One region of the Kribbella sp. NPDC026596 genome, then DNA from elsewhere that is predicted to be linked to it. Evidence: riboswitches for the same ligand, from Rfam matches in the RefSeq annotation. Region 1 holds a riboswitch; the other holds the start of a gene.
The links. A riboswitch is a leader RNA that binds a small molecule or an ion and turns the genes downstream of it on or off. The one in region 1 is predicted to bind thiamine pyrophosphate.
Positions count from the first base shown of each region.

Region 2: linked by a shared signal. The riboswitch ahead of thiC (phosphomethylpyrimidine synthase ThiC) and the one ahead of thiS (sulfur carrier protein ThiS) in region 1 are both predicted to bind thiamine pyrophosphate.

Region 1 covers NZ_JBEZYF010000018.1:112,784-118,164, forward strand. Annotated here, with positions in the region: gene AB0E63_RS17635 (glycosyl hydrolase) at 1-1,594, shown strand, start outside; gene AB0E63_RS17640 (LacI family DNA-binding transcriptional regulator) at 1,591-2,598, opposite strand; gene AB0E63_RS17645 (hypothetical protein) at 2,622-3,524, opposite strand; TPP riboswitch at 3,611-3,721, shown strand; gene thiS (sulfur carrier protein ThiS) at 3,712-3,918, shown strand; gene AB0E63_RS17655 (thiazole synthase) at 3,920-4,693, shown strand; gene AB0E63_RS17660 (DUF6807 family protein) at 4,668-5,381, opposite strand, start outside.
Region 2 covers NZ_JBEZYF010000018.1:498-5,878, forward strand. Annotated here, with positions in the region: gene AB0E63_RS17020 (RDD family protein) at 1-229, shown strand, start outside; gene AB0E63_RS17025 (hypothetical protein) at 233-787, opposite strand; gene AB0E63_RS17030 (transposase) at 784-1,341, opposite strand; gene thiC (phosphomethylpyrimidine synthase ThiC) at 1,616-3,148, opposite strand; TPP riboswitch at 3,154-3,273, opposite strand; gene AB0E63_RS17040 (lysophospholipid acyltransferase family protein) at 3,313-4,071, shown strand; gene AB0E63_RS17045 (hypothetical protein) at 4,278-4,739, shown strand; gene AB0E63_RS17050 (hypothetical protein) at 4,743-4,976, opposite strand; gene AB0E63_RS17055 (inorganic phosphate transporter) at 4,990-5,381, opposite strand, start outside.

The sequences.
Region 1 (5,381 bases):
CAGCCCACAGGCCGGCGCCCAATCGGCCAAGGTCGCCGCGAACTTCTCTGGCGGCGGCAACTACGTCGCGATCCAGCGGACCTTCACGCCCGTCAACCTGAACGCCCTGAGCCTTTGGGTGAAGACAACAGGATTGTCGGCAATCGGACTACGACTGACAGACTCCACCGGTCAGGTCCACCAGCAGCGGCTGACGCTGTCCGGATCGAGCGCCTGGCAGCAGCTCACCGTCACCCGCTTCGACGGCGGCACCGGCTATCTCCACTTCGGCGGCGCCGACGACGGCATTTGGCACGGCCCGGCGAAGGCCATCATGCTGACCCTCGATCACAGCCTGATCATCGGCGGCGGTACGACGGCCACCGTCAACATCGACACGGTCACGGCGACCACGTCCGGATCGATGATCGGCGCAGGCACCCACTTCGGCGGATCGTGGAGCACGGACCTGGTGCCCGTACTCGCGCAGTCCGGAGCACGCGGTGGCCGAGACGAGGCGTACTGGTCGAGCGCCGAGACGACACCCGGCACGTACGCGTTCCCCGCAAAGGTCACCAACTACCTGCAGGCCTATCAAACCAACGGCATCGACCCACTGCTCGTCGCCGACTACGGCAACTGTCTCTACGACTGCCCCGATCAGCTCTTCAACGCGCCGTACACCGACGCCGGCCGGACCGCGTTCGCCAACTACGCCAACGCGCTCGCCAACCAGTACCCGCAGGTCCACAACCTGGCGGTCTGGAACGAGTGGGACGTCAACGCCGCCGGCCCGGCGAACAAGACCCCCGACAGCTACCTGGCGTTGCTCAAGGCAACTTATACGAAACTGAAAGCCACCCACCCGGATCTCACCATCGTCGGCGGCGGTGACACCGACGTGACCCAGCAGGCCTGGTTCCAGACGTTCTGCCAGCTGGGCGGACTGAAGTACCTCGACGTGGTTTCCATCCACCCGTACAACTTCCTGCACGCACCCGAAAGCCTCGGCGCCGCGATCGACCAGGTTCGAGCAACGATCCGGCAGTACAACGGCGGCGTGGACAAACCGATTTGGATCACCGAGAGCGGCTGGTTCACCGGGACGGCCACAGCCTCTGTCGACGAGCCGACACAGGCGATGTACCAAGCCCGTGCCCAACTCGGCATCCAAGGCCACGGCGTCGACCGTTACTACGTCTACGACTTCATGAACGACGGCATCGACCCAGCCGCGCAGGAGAACAACTTCGGCCTCGTGCACAACCCGGCCGACGCCCTCGGTGCCTACACGCCCAAACCGTCGTACGTCGCCTATGCCACAGCCGCCCGGCAACTCCGAGGCGCGACGTTCCTGGGCAAGGAGTTCCCGGGCAACGGGCTGATCGACCAGGTATTCGCCGCGAACGACGGCACACCGTTCCGGGCGATCTGGGCAGCGAGCGGCGCCAACACGACCGTGACAGTGAACGCGACCGGTCCGATCACGGTCACCAGCCAGTACGGGTTGTCCAACACGTTGACCCCGAACGCGAGCGGCCAGGTCACGGTGACGGTCGGCGTCTGGCCGACGTACATCGCCGGCTCGACCGTCACGTCGGTCACCGCACCCTAGGCGGAATCCCGCGGTACGACGGAAGGCGAGAACAGAATGTGTTGCGGCCGGCTGGAGGCGCCGTCCTCCAGTCGGTCGAGCAACACCTGTCCGACCGCGCGACCCTGTTCCCGCGGATCGCCGGAGACCGTCGTCAGCGACGGCGAGATCATCGCGGCGGCCTCGATGTCATCGAAGCCCATCACCGCGATGTCGTCCGGAACCCGCAGGGCGCGCTCCCGGGCAGCATCGAGCGCGCCGATCGCGACCACGTCGTTCGTGCACAACACAGCGCGCGGCGGCTTCGTCAACTGCAGCAATGCATGCAGCCCCTGCAGTCCGCCGGCCCGCGAGAACTCGCCACGGACGACGAGCTCGCGGCTGAACCGGATGCCAGCTTCCGACAACGCGTGCCGATACCCCTTGACCCGATCAGCCGGCGGGCCGTAACCGGACGGCCCGGTGATGAACCCGATCCGGCGGTAGCCGCGACCTATCAGGTAGCGGGTCGCGATCTCCCCCGCGGCCAGGTCGTCCGACGACAGGACATCGATCCCGGGCTCGGCCCTTCGGCCGCCCATCAACGCCACCGGGATCCCCGCCGCGACGGCGGCCTCGACGTCGCTCGCCTTGCTGTAGTAGCCGGCGAAGACGATCGCGTCGACGCTTCTGGTCACCATCTGCGTCACCGCGGCGCGCTCGGCCGCGGACTCCCCCTCGGTGTTGCCGATCAGCACCTGGTACCCGGGCTCGCTGACCACGTCGAGCAGACCGCGCGCGACCGCAGGATAGAACGGGTTGGTGATGTCCGGGACGATCAGCGCGATCGTGTGGGTCCGGCGCATCCGCAGGCTCCGGGCGACCTGGTGCGGCTCCCAGCCGAGCTCGTTCATCACGGCCCGCACCCGCGCCTGCGTCGCCTCCGACACCGGTCGCCGCCCCGAAATCACGTGCGAGACCGTCGTCGGGCTGACCCCCGCCCGAGCGGCGACATCCGAGATGTCGACCCGCTTCCCAGTCCCCACCCCGTCACGATAGCCGCTGGTACTCACGGATTCGGCTTGTTCCCGTTGGCGGCGGCCGTCGGCTTCCCGTCGGCGCTCACCGTCGGGGCAGGCGCGTCCGGAGCCTCATACGCCGTGCCGATGTCGGCCGCGTCCTCCTCCGCCTTCCGGCGTACCCACCACATGCGTGCCAGCTTGGCGGATCCCAGGATCGCGGCGATCACGAGCGCCGTCGCCACGCCGGCGACGTCGAGCAACCCCCACGCCCGCTGGTACCACGCCGGCTGCTTCTCGACGTCGACCTCGATCACCCGCGCGAACGTACGGCTGCTGAGCGGCAGGTCGTTCAGCTCCACCACCAGAGTCAGCCGGAGAGTCTGCACACCATCGGCCTGCGGTGTCACCCGCCAGGCCCACTCGGTCACCCCGTCGATGAGCTGGAGCTTGTCGCTGAGCGGCTGGACGTCGAGCCCCGAACCCCGGAGCTCCGCCCGCATGTAGGTCCCGACAGGAAGGGGCTCGATGGTGACCGGAGCCGTGCCGGGCAGTGTTCGCAACGACGGAGACACGGTCGCGGTGCCGCGCTGGACCCGCACGGTGACCTCGAAGTCGTCCTGCACCCGCGCCTGAGCCGGCGGGTTGTAGGCGACCAGGCCTTCCTCGAGCTCCCGCTTCGCGGCCTGCTCGTACCGCTCGCGCGAGGTAGGTTCACGACTCGTCGGCGGACCGGTCGGCCGTGACGTGGGCGTCCCACTGGGCGGCCCGGTGGGAGCCGACGTCGCCGCCGGCTGGGACGTCGTCGGAGTGCCGACCGGCGGACCGGAGTCGCCCGGGTCGGATCCGTTCAGCGCGACAACAGCCACCGCCAGCACAGCCAGAAGCGCCACTGCGACTGCGATCAGCACGCCAAGCCTCGTACCCCCGTGAGCCCGATCGACCTTCCCCATCACTGCTCACCTTTCCCTGTACTCACGGTAGCCGTTTCCGGCGTCCGTGGAGCGCGTTAGCGTCGCCGGAAGACGTGAGCTAGAGTCGAAACCGCCGCGGGAGCTCGCAGGAGCGGGCTGAGAGGGCGACCGAACCGTCGCCGACCGCTGAACCTGAATCGGGTAATTCCGGCGTAGGGAGGAAGCGATGCAGGAGCCTGTGTGGGTCAACGGTACGGCGACGGACGTCGCACCGGGGAAGTCCGTCGCCGAGCTGGTCGACGAGTACTCCGACCGCACGACCGGGATCGCGGTCGCGCTCAATCAGAACGTGCTGACGAAGGCCGAGTGGGCGCAGACCGCCCTGAAGCCCGGCGATCGGGTCGAGATCGTCAGCGCGGTGCAGGGAGGCTGACATGGATGATCCACTGGAGCTCGGCGGGCGCACGTACAGCTCGCGCCTCATCATGGGAACCGGCGGTTCGGCCAACCTGGAAGTGATGGAGGAGGCGTTGGTTGCCTCTGGCACCCAATTGACCACGGTCGCGATGCGCCGGCTCGGCACCGGCCATGAAGGCTCGGTGCTCGACGTCCTCAAGAAGCACAGCATCGACGTCCTGCCGAACACGGCCGGCTGCCACACTGCCGCCGAAGCCGTGCTGACCGCGAAGCTCGCGCGCGAGGCGCTGGGGACCGACCTGATCAAGGTCGAGGTCGTCGCCGATGACTATCTGCTGCTGCCCGATCCGATCGAGCTGCTCGACGCCGTGGACGCCTTGGTGGCTGACGGGTTCACCGTGCTGCCCTACACCAACGACGATCCGATCCTCGCCCGCCGCCTGGAGCAGGCGGGCTGCGCGGCGGTGATGCCGTTGGCGGCACCAATCGGTTCCGCGCTCGGCATCCGCAATCCGCACAACATCGCGCTGATCGCCGAGGCCGCGAACGTGCCGGTGATCGTCGACGCGGGCATCGGTACGGCGAGCGACGCGGCGCTGGCCATGGAGCTCGGCTGTGCCGCGGTCATGCTCGCGACCCCGGTCACGCGGGCCGAGAAGCCGGCCCTGATGGCCGCCGCCATGCGCGACGCCGTCTCCGCCGGCCGAGCCGCCCGCCTTGCCGGCCGCGTCCCCCGCCGCTGGCAGTCGGCCCACGCGTCCTCGCCTACGACTGGCCTACCGACGTTCTAGACAAGGCAGCGGCCTCGGCCAGATCCAGCGGGCGGTCCAGCAGCAGTGCTGTGAGGGACAGAGTCAGATCCTGGTTCGGCTGAAGGTTCAGCGGGCGGTCCCACGCCAGCGCCGGCCCAGCACCGACGTACCTGCTGGATCGCAGGAACCACGGCCGTACGTCGCCCGGCTGCACAAGGAGCAGGGTCGTCACGGCATCCCCGCGATGCTGGACGAAGGCGAGCCACGGACTCAGCGACCCGTAGGCAACCTCCTCGCCTTCTCCTGCTGAGCTGAGCACGGTCGTGGTGTCCGCGGACGGGAGTCGCCAGAAGATCCCGCCGTACCCGGCGTTCGGGCGGCCCGTGGTGGCCGCGCTGTCGATGCGGATCGGGCCGTAGCGCGCGGTGAGAACACTGTGCCACTCGAGCCGCCAGCCGTCTTCGGCAAGCGCGCCACGGAGCTGCCGGCGTTCGATCAGTTGCGGTCGGCCTTGTTCGTCGTACCAGGTGATGTCGTCGGTCAGGCCGTCGTCGACGGTGGTACCGCGACTGCGTTGCTGGCCGTGGTTCCTGAGCAGGGTCGGGCCTTGGCCCTGGACGAAGGTCCGGCCGCCCCAGTGGGACGTGCCGTTGACCCCGGCCACCGCGAACGAGACGCCGTAGTGATGCCGATGGTCGACCGGGCTGACCTCCGTCAGCGGCTGCCC
Region 2 (5,381 bases), 110 kb from region 1:
GATCCAGCAGGGCCGGACCGGCCAGTCCTTCGGGAAGAAGCTGACCGGCCTGCGGGTGGTGCACGCGCAGAGCGGTCAGCTGATCGGCCTGGGCTCGAACCTCGGCCGTGAGATCTGCGCCCAGATCTTCAACCAGCTCTGCATCCTCAACGTGATCTGGCCGCTGTGGGACGACAAGCAGCAGACCTGGCACGACAAGGTCGTCAACGACATCGTCATCCGGCTCTGACCTTTAGTGGGACAGGAGGAACCCGGCGCAGGTCACGGACCACAGCACACTGGTGAACGTGCCAATGATGAAGCGCTCGGCGACCGCCTGTGGCGTGACCGAGGCCGGCTGGTCCGGGCTGCGCAGCTCGGGGTAGCGGGCCAGCCCCTTGATCGCCAGTACGACGGCGATGCCCTCCGGCCACCCGGTCACCAGGGAGGCGAAGATGGCGGTCCGCTCGAGCGAACCGATCAGCGCGCCGCCACGCAGTACCTCACCGGCCTTCTGCGTCGACTGGGCTCTGGTGTTCCCCCGGTCGACCAGCGCCAGTACAGACGTCGTGAGCGGCCCGCCACCGGTGACCGCGAGGCCACCGGACAACAGGAGCAATACGTTCCACCAGCGCTCGCGCCAGCCCTCCGCGCCGTGGCCTGCCAGCAGTAGGAGGCCGACCGTGACCAGGCAGGCCAGCGTGGCCGCACTGAGCACGATTTCGACGGTAGAGCCGGCCTTCGGCACCCACGCCAGTACGGCGAGGATCAGGCCGGCTGCGGTCAACGACAGGATCAGTGCCGTCACGCAGCGGCCCCAGCGTCGAGCAACTCGGCCGCCAGCACCCGTCCACGCTGTTCCTCGGCGAACCCGGCGGCCTGCGCCCGCTGCGTCACCGCCGACTGACTGATCCCCAGCTTCACACCGATCTCCCGCCTGGTGAGTCCTTCGCCCAGTAGGTCGGCCACAGCCCAGCCACGGTCGCTACGACGCCGCAGTACTGACGCCATCAGCCAGAGCACTGTCTCCACCCGCTCCGCGGCTCGCGAGTCGGAGCCGACCACGTTGACGTGATGAGGGCTCGACTTGGCCCGGGTCACCGCCTCCCGCGCGAACACGAACGCGTCACCGCTGCCCGCCCTGGTGCTCCTCGGCAGTGGCTGGACGACCTCGCCGACGCCGAGTCCGACGTACCAGATGTCGGGGCGGAGCAGCTCGACGATCACGTCGACGGTGGCCCGGGCGTCCGAGAGCACACCCTGCACCTCGTCGCCGGCGGTCCGCTCGAACTTGCGGAGCAACCCTGTCCGTCGCGGCCGGCGGTTCAGGGAGTTCAGCAGCTCGGGTACGAGATCGCTCATGCTTCGGCTACCGCGCTGATCTACCGTGAGAACGAAGACCATCGCCCTGCACCTCCTTCCGAACGTCTTAAGGCTACAGTCTTATTCACGTAGAGTGAAGGAAAAAACCTGAATCGGTTCACCCGGTCACTCCCAGTGACCGTTCTGGAGGATTCCGATTCCCCCATTCTCTGCTGGATTCGGTCGGTTCGGCATCCCGACTCACCCCACCGGCCTCACGCGGAGTCAGCACACTTCCGGCCCGGAGTACGGCGTACTCCGGGCCGGACAGCGTTCAGTCGACCAGCGGCAGCATGCGCTGGTGATCCTCGGCGTACGCGCGAATGTCCGCGGTGATCCGCATCGAGCAGAACTTCGGACCGCACATCGAGCAGAAGTGAGCCGTCTTGGCCGGCTCGGCGGGCAGGGTCTCGTCATGGAACGAGCGCGCCGTGTCCGGGTCCAGTGACAGGTTGAACTGGTCCTCCCAGCGGAACTCGAACCTTGCCTTGGACAACGTGTCGTCCCAGTCCTGCGCGCCCGGATGTCCCTTGGCCAGATCGGCCGCGTGGGCGGCGATCTTGTACGTGATCACGCCGGTCTTCACGTCGTCACGATCCGGCAGGCCGAGGTGTTCCTTGGGCGTGACGTAACACAGCATCGCCGTACCCAGCCAGCCGATCTGGGCCGCACCGATCGCCGATGTAATGTGGTCGTAGGCCGGCGCCACATCAGTTGCCAACGGCCCCAAGGTGTAGAACGGCGCCTCGCCGCAGAGCTCCTCCTCGAGCCGCACGTTCTCGGCGATCTTGTGCATCGGCACGTGTCCCGGGCCTTCGATCATCACCTGCACATCGTGTTCCCACGCAACGCGAGTGAGCTCCCCCAACGTCCGCAGTTCCGCGAACTGCGCCGCGTCGTTGGCATCCGCGATACATCCCGGGCGCAACCCGTCGCCCAGTGAGAACGTCACGTCGTACTCCCGCAGGATCTCGCACAGCTCGGCGAAATGGGTGTACAGGAAGGACTCCTGGTGATGTGCCAGGCACCACGCGGCCATGATCGAACCGCCCCGCGACACGATCCCGGTGATCCGCTGCGCGGTCAGCGCCACGTATCGCAGCAGTACGCCGGCATGCACGGTCATGTAGTCGACACCCTGCTCGCACTGCTCGATCACCGTGTCGCGATACACCTCCCACGACAGCGCGGCCGGATCGCCCTTCACCTTTTCCAGAGCCTGGTACAACGGCACCGTCCCGATCGGCACCGGCGAGTTCCGCAGGATCCATTCCCGGGTCTCGTGGATGTTCTTGCCGGTGGACAGGTCCATCACCGTGTCCGCACCCCACCGGGTCGCCCAGACGAGCTTCTCGACCTCCTCCTCGACCGAGCTGGTGACAGCCGAGTTGCCGATGTTCGCGTTCACCTTCACCAGGAACTTCTTGCCGATGATCATCGGCTCGCTCTCCGGGTGCCGCCGGTTCGCCGGGATCACGGCCCGGCCCCGGGCCACCTCGGACCGGACGAACTCCGGGTCGACGCCCTCCCGGGTGGCGACGTACCTCATCTCCTCGGTGATCGTCCCGGCGCGCGCGTGCGCCAGTTGGGTCAGCGGTGCGCGCCCGGCGATCCAGTCCCGCCGCACTGCGGGGAGACCGGCTTGTACGTCGATCTGCGCGGACACGTCGGTGTACGGACCCGAGGTGTCGTAGAGGTCGAAGTGCTCGCCGTTGGTGAGCCGGACACGGCGGGCCGGAACACCCAGCTCGCCGCGGTAGATCTTCTCGGACCCCGAGATCGGGCCCGTGGTGACAGTCGGTCGAATCGTGCTGACATTCACCTTGCTGCTCCCTACGCCGGAATTACCCGGACAGGTTCGGCGGTCGGCGGCGCCGGTTGATCCAGCCGCCCTCTCAGCCCGCTACGGTGCGAGCTCCCGCGATCTCCAGTTGTGACCGCCACCCTAGACGAAGGCTGTAGCGTCGGGGCATGCGAGATGTCGTGTACCCGCCGGTGATCGGCTTCGCGAAGGCGGCGTTCAAGGTGCTGGACGTGAAGTTCCAGCTGACCGGGACGGAGAACGTGCCGCGGACCGGCGGCGCGGTGATCGCGCTCAACCACATCAGTTACGTCGACTTCGTGCTCGGTGGGTACGGCGCGGTGCCGAGCAAGCGGCTGGTGCGGTTCATGGCCAAGGAGGTGCTGTTCCGCAACCGGTACTCAGGCCCCCTGATGCGCGGCATGCACCACATCCCGGTGGATCGCGCGGCTGGTATGGCGTCGTACCGCGAAGCGCTGCGGTATCTCGGCCAGGGCGAGGTCGTCGGCGTGTTCCCGGAGGCCACCATCAGCCGGTCGTTCGAGCTCAAGGAGTTCAAGTCCGGCACGGTCCGGATGGCCGCCGCGGCCGGCGTACCGATCATTCCGATGATCCTCTGGGGTACGCAGCGGATGCTGACCAAGGACCATCCGCGCGACTTCTCCCGGCACCGCACGATCGCGATCACCGTCGGCGCGCCGATGACCGTCACCCGGGCCGACGACTCGGCCGAGGCGACCGCGCGGCTGCACGCGACGATGGCCGGGATGCTCGATCAGACCATCCGCGCCTACCCCGAGCAACCAGCCGGTGCCTGGTGGTTGCCGGCGTCGTACGGCGGTTCCGCGCCGACTCCGGCCGAAGCCGAGCGCCTGGATCAGGAAGAGCTCGCCCGCCGGGCCGCACGGCGGACCAAGGAGGACCGGTAGCGCGGACAGGACCTTGACCCTCGGGCCGAATCGAGGGTACGAAGACTTGTCGTTGTTGATGGAACAGGAACCTGGGGGGTCCCTGTGTGGCGGGCCGGGCAGCGGTACGCGCGGCCGCGGTACTCAGGCGGGCGGGGAAGGTTTTGTTCGATTCACCGGAAGAGCTTCATCTGTTCGAACCGGGCATGATGACTCCGGCGCCCCACGTGGCGGATCAGATCCCGGACGCGGGCACGTTCTTCGTCGAGTGGGCGACCCGCGGCCTGCCCGCGGGCCGGGCGCTCGAGGTCGAGTCCGCGGTGAACGGGCGCCGCTGCCAGAACGGCTGGTTCCCGCTCGAGAGCCTGGACAGCATCGGCAGCAAGGGCTTCTGGCGCGGTCCGCTGACCTACCTGGCCCGGATGACGTCCGACGACACGGCCATCCTGCAGCGCTGGGCCACCGATGGCCTCAGGGGCGAGAGCCGGACCCGGATCGAGGCGACCGTCGACCACCTGCTCCACCAGCAGGGCCACGCGGCTGCCGCTACCTGGGCGGTGGCGGTGCGGCCGCGGACCTATCTCGACGCGAGCATCCTGGGCGACAAGCTCGCGGCCGCGTGGGAGTACAACCTCGGCTCCATCCGCTCCAAGGACGTGGCCAAGTCAGTACGACGCTGGAACCGCTAGCTGTCAGTGGAACTGCGGGATGATCAAGTAGAGCCCGTAGAGCACCGCTGCCAGGCACGCGGCGAAGCAGAGCCCGGCCACTGTGGTGTCGACGATCGACGGCGGCTTCTTTTCCTCGAGCGCCACCGCCCGCCGCGACATCGCGGTCACACCGAGCGCGAACATGACCGCCAGCCCGACACCGAAGAGCAGGCTGACCAGTGCCACCTGACCGAGTGCACTCCAGTTGATGTGCATCGCCGTACTCCTCTCAGACGGTCGTGGCCGGGGCCGGGGCCGGGGTCGTGCTGCCCGGGTACTCGTTGACGTTCTCCGCCGTCACCGGCCTGCGCCGCGACGCCACGTAGATGCCGCCGCCGGCCAGGATCGCGAGGATCGCGACGATGACGACGCCGGCGTTGCCGGTGTCGGCCACCCGGCCGGCCAGGGCGCCGACGATCGCGGCGGACGGCAGCGTGAACAGCCAGGCCATCGCCATCCGTCCGGCGATCGTCCAGCGCACCTGCGCGAGCCGCTTGCCGAGGCCGGCGCCGAGGATGCTGCCGGAGCAGACCTGGGTGGTGGACAGCGGGAAGCCCAGGTGGGACGAGGCCAGCAGGACCGTGGCCGAGCTGGTCTCGGCGGTGAAGCCCTGCGGCGACT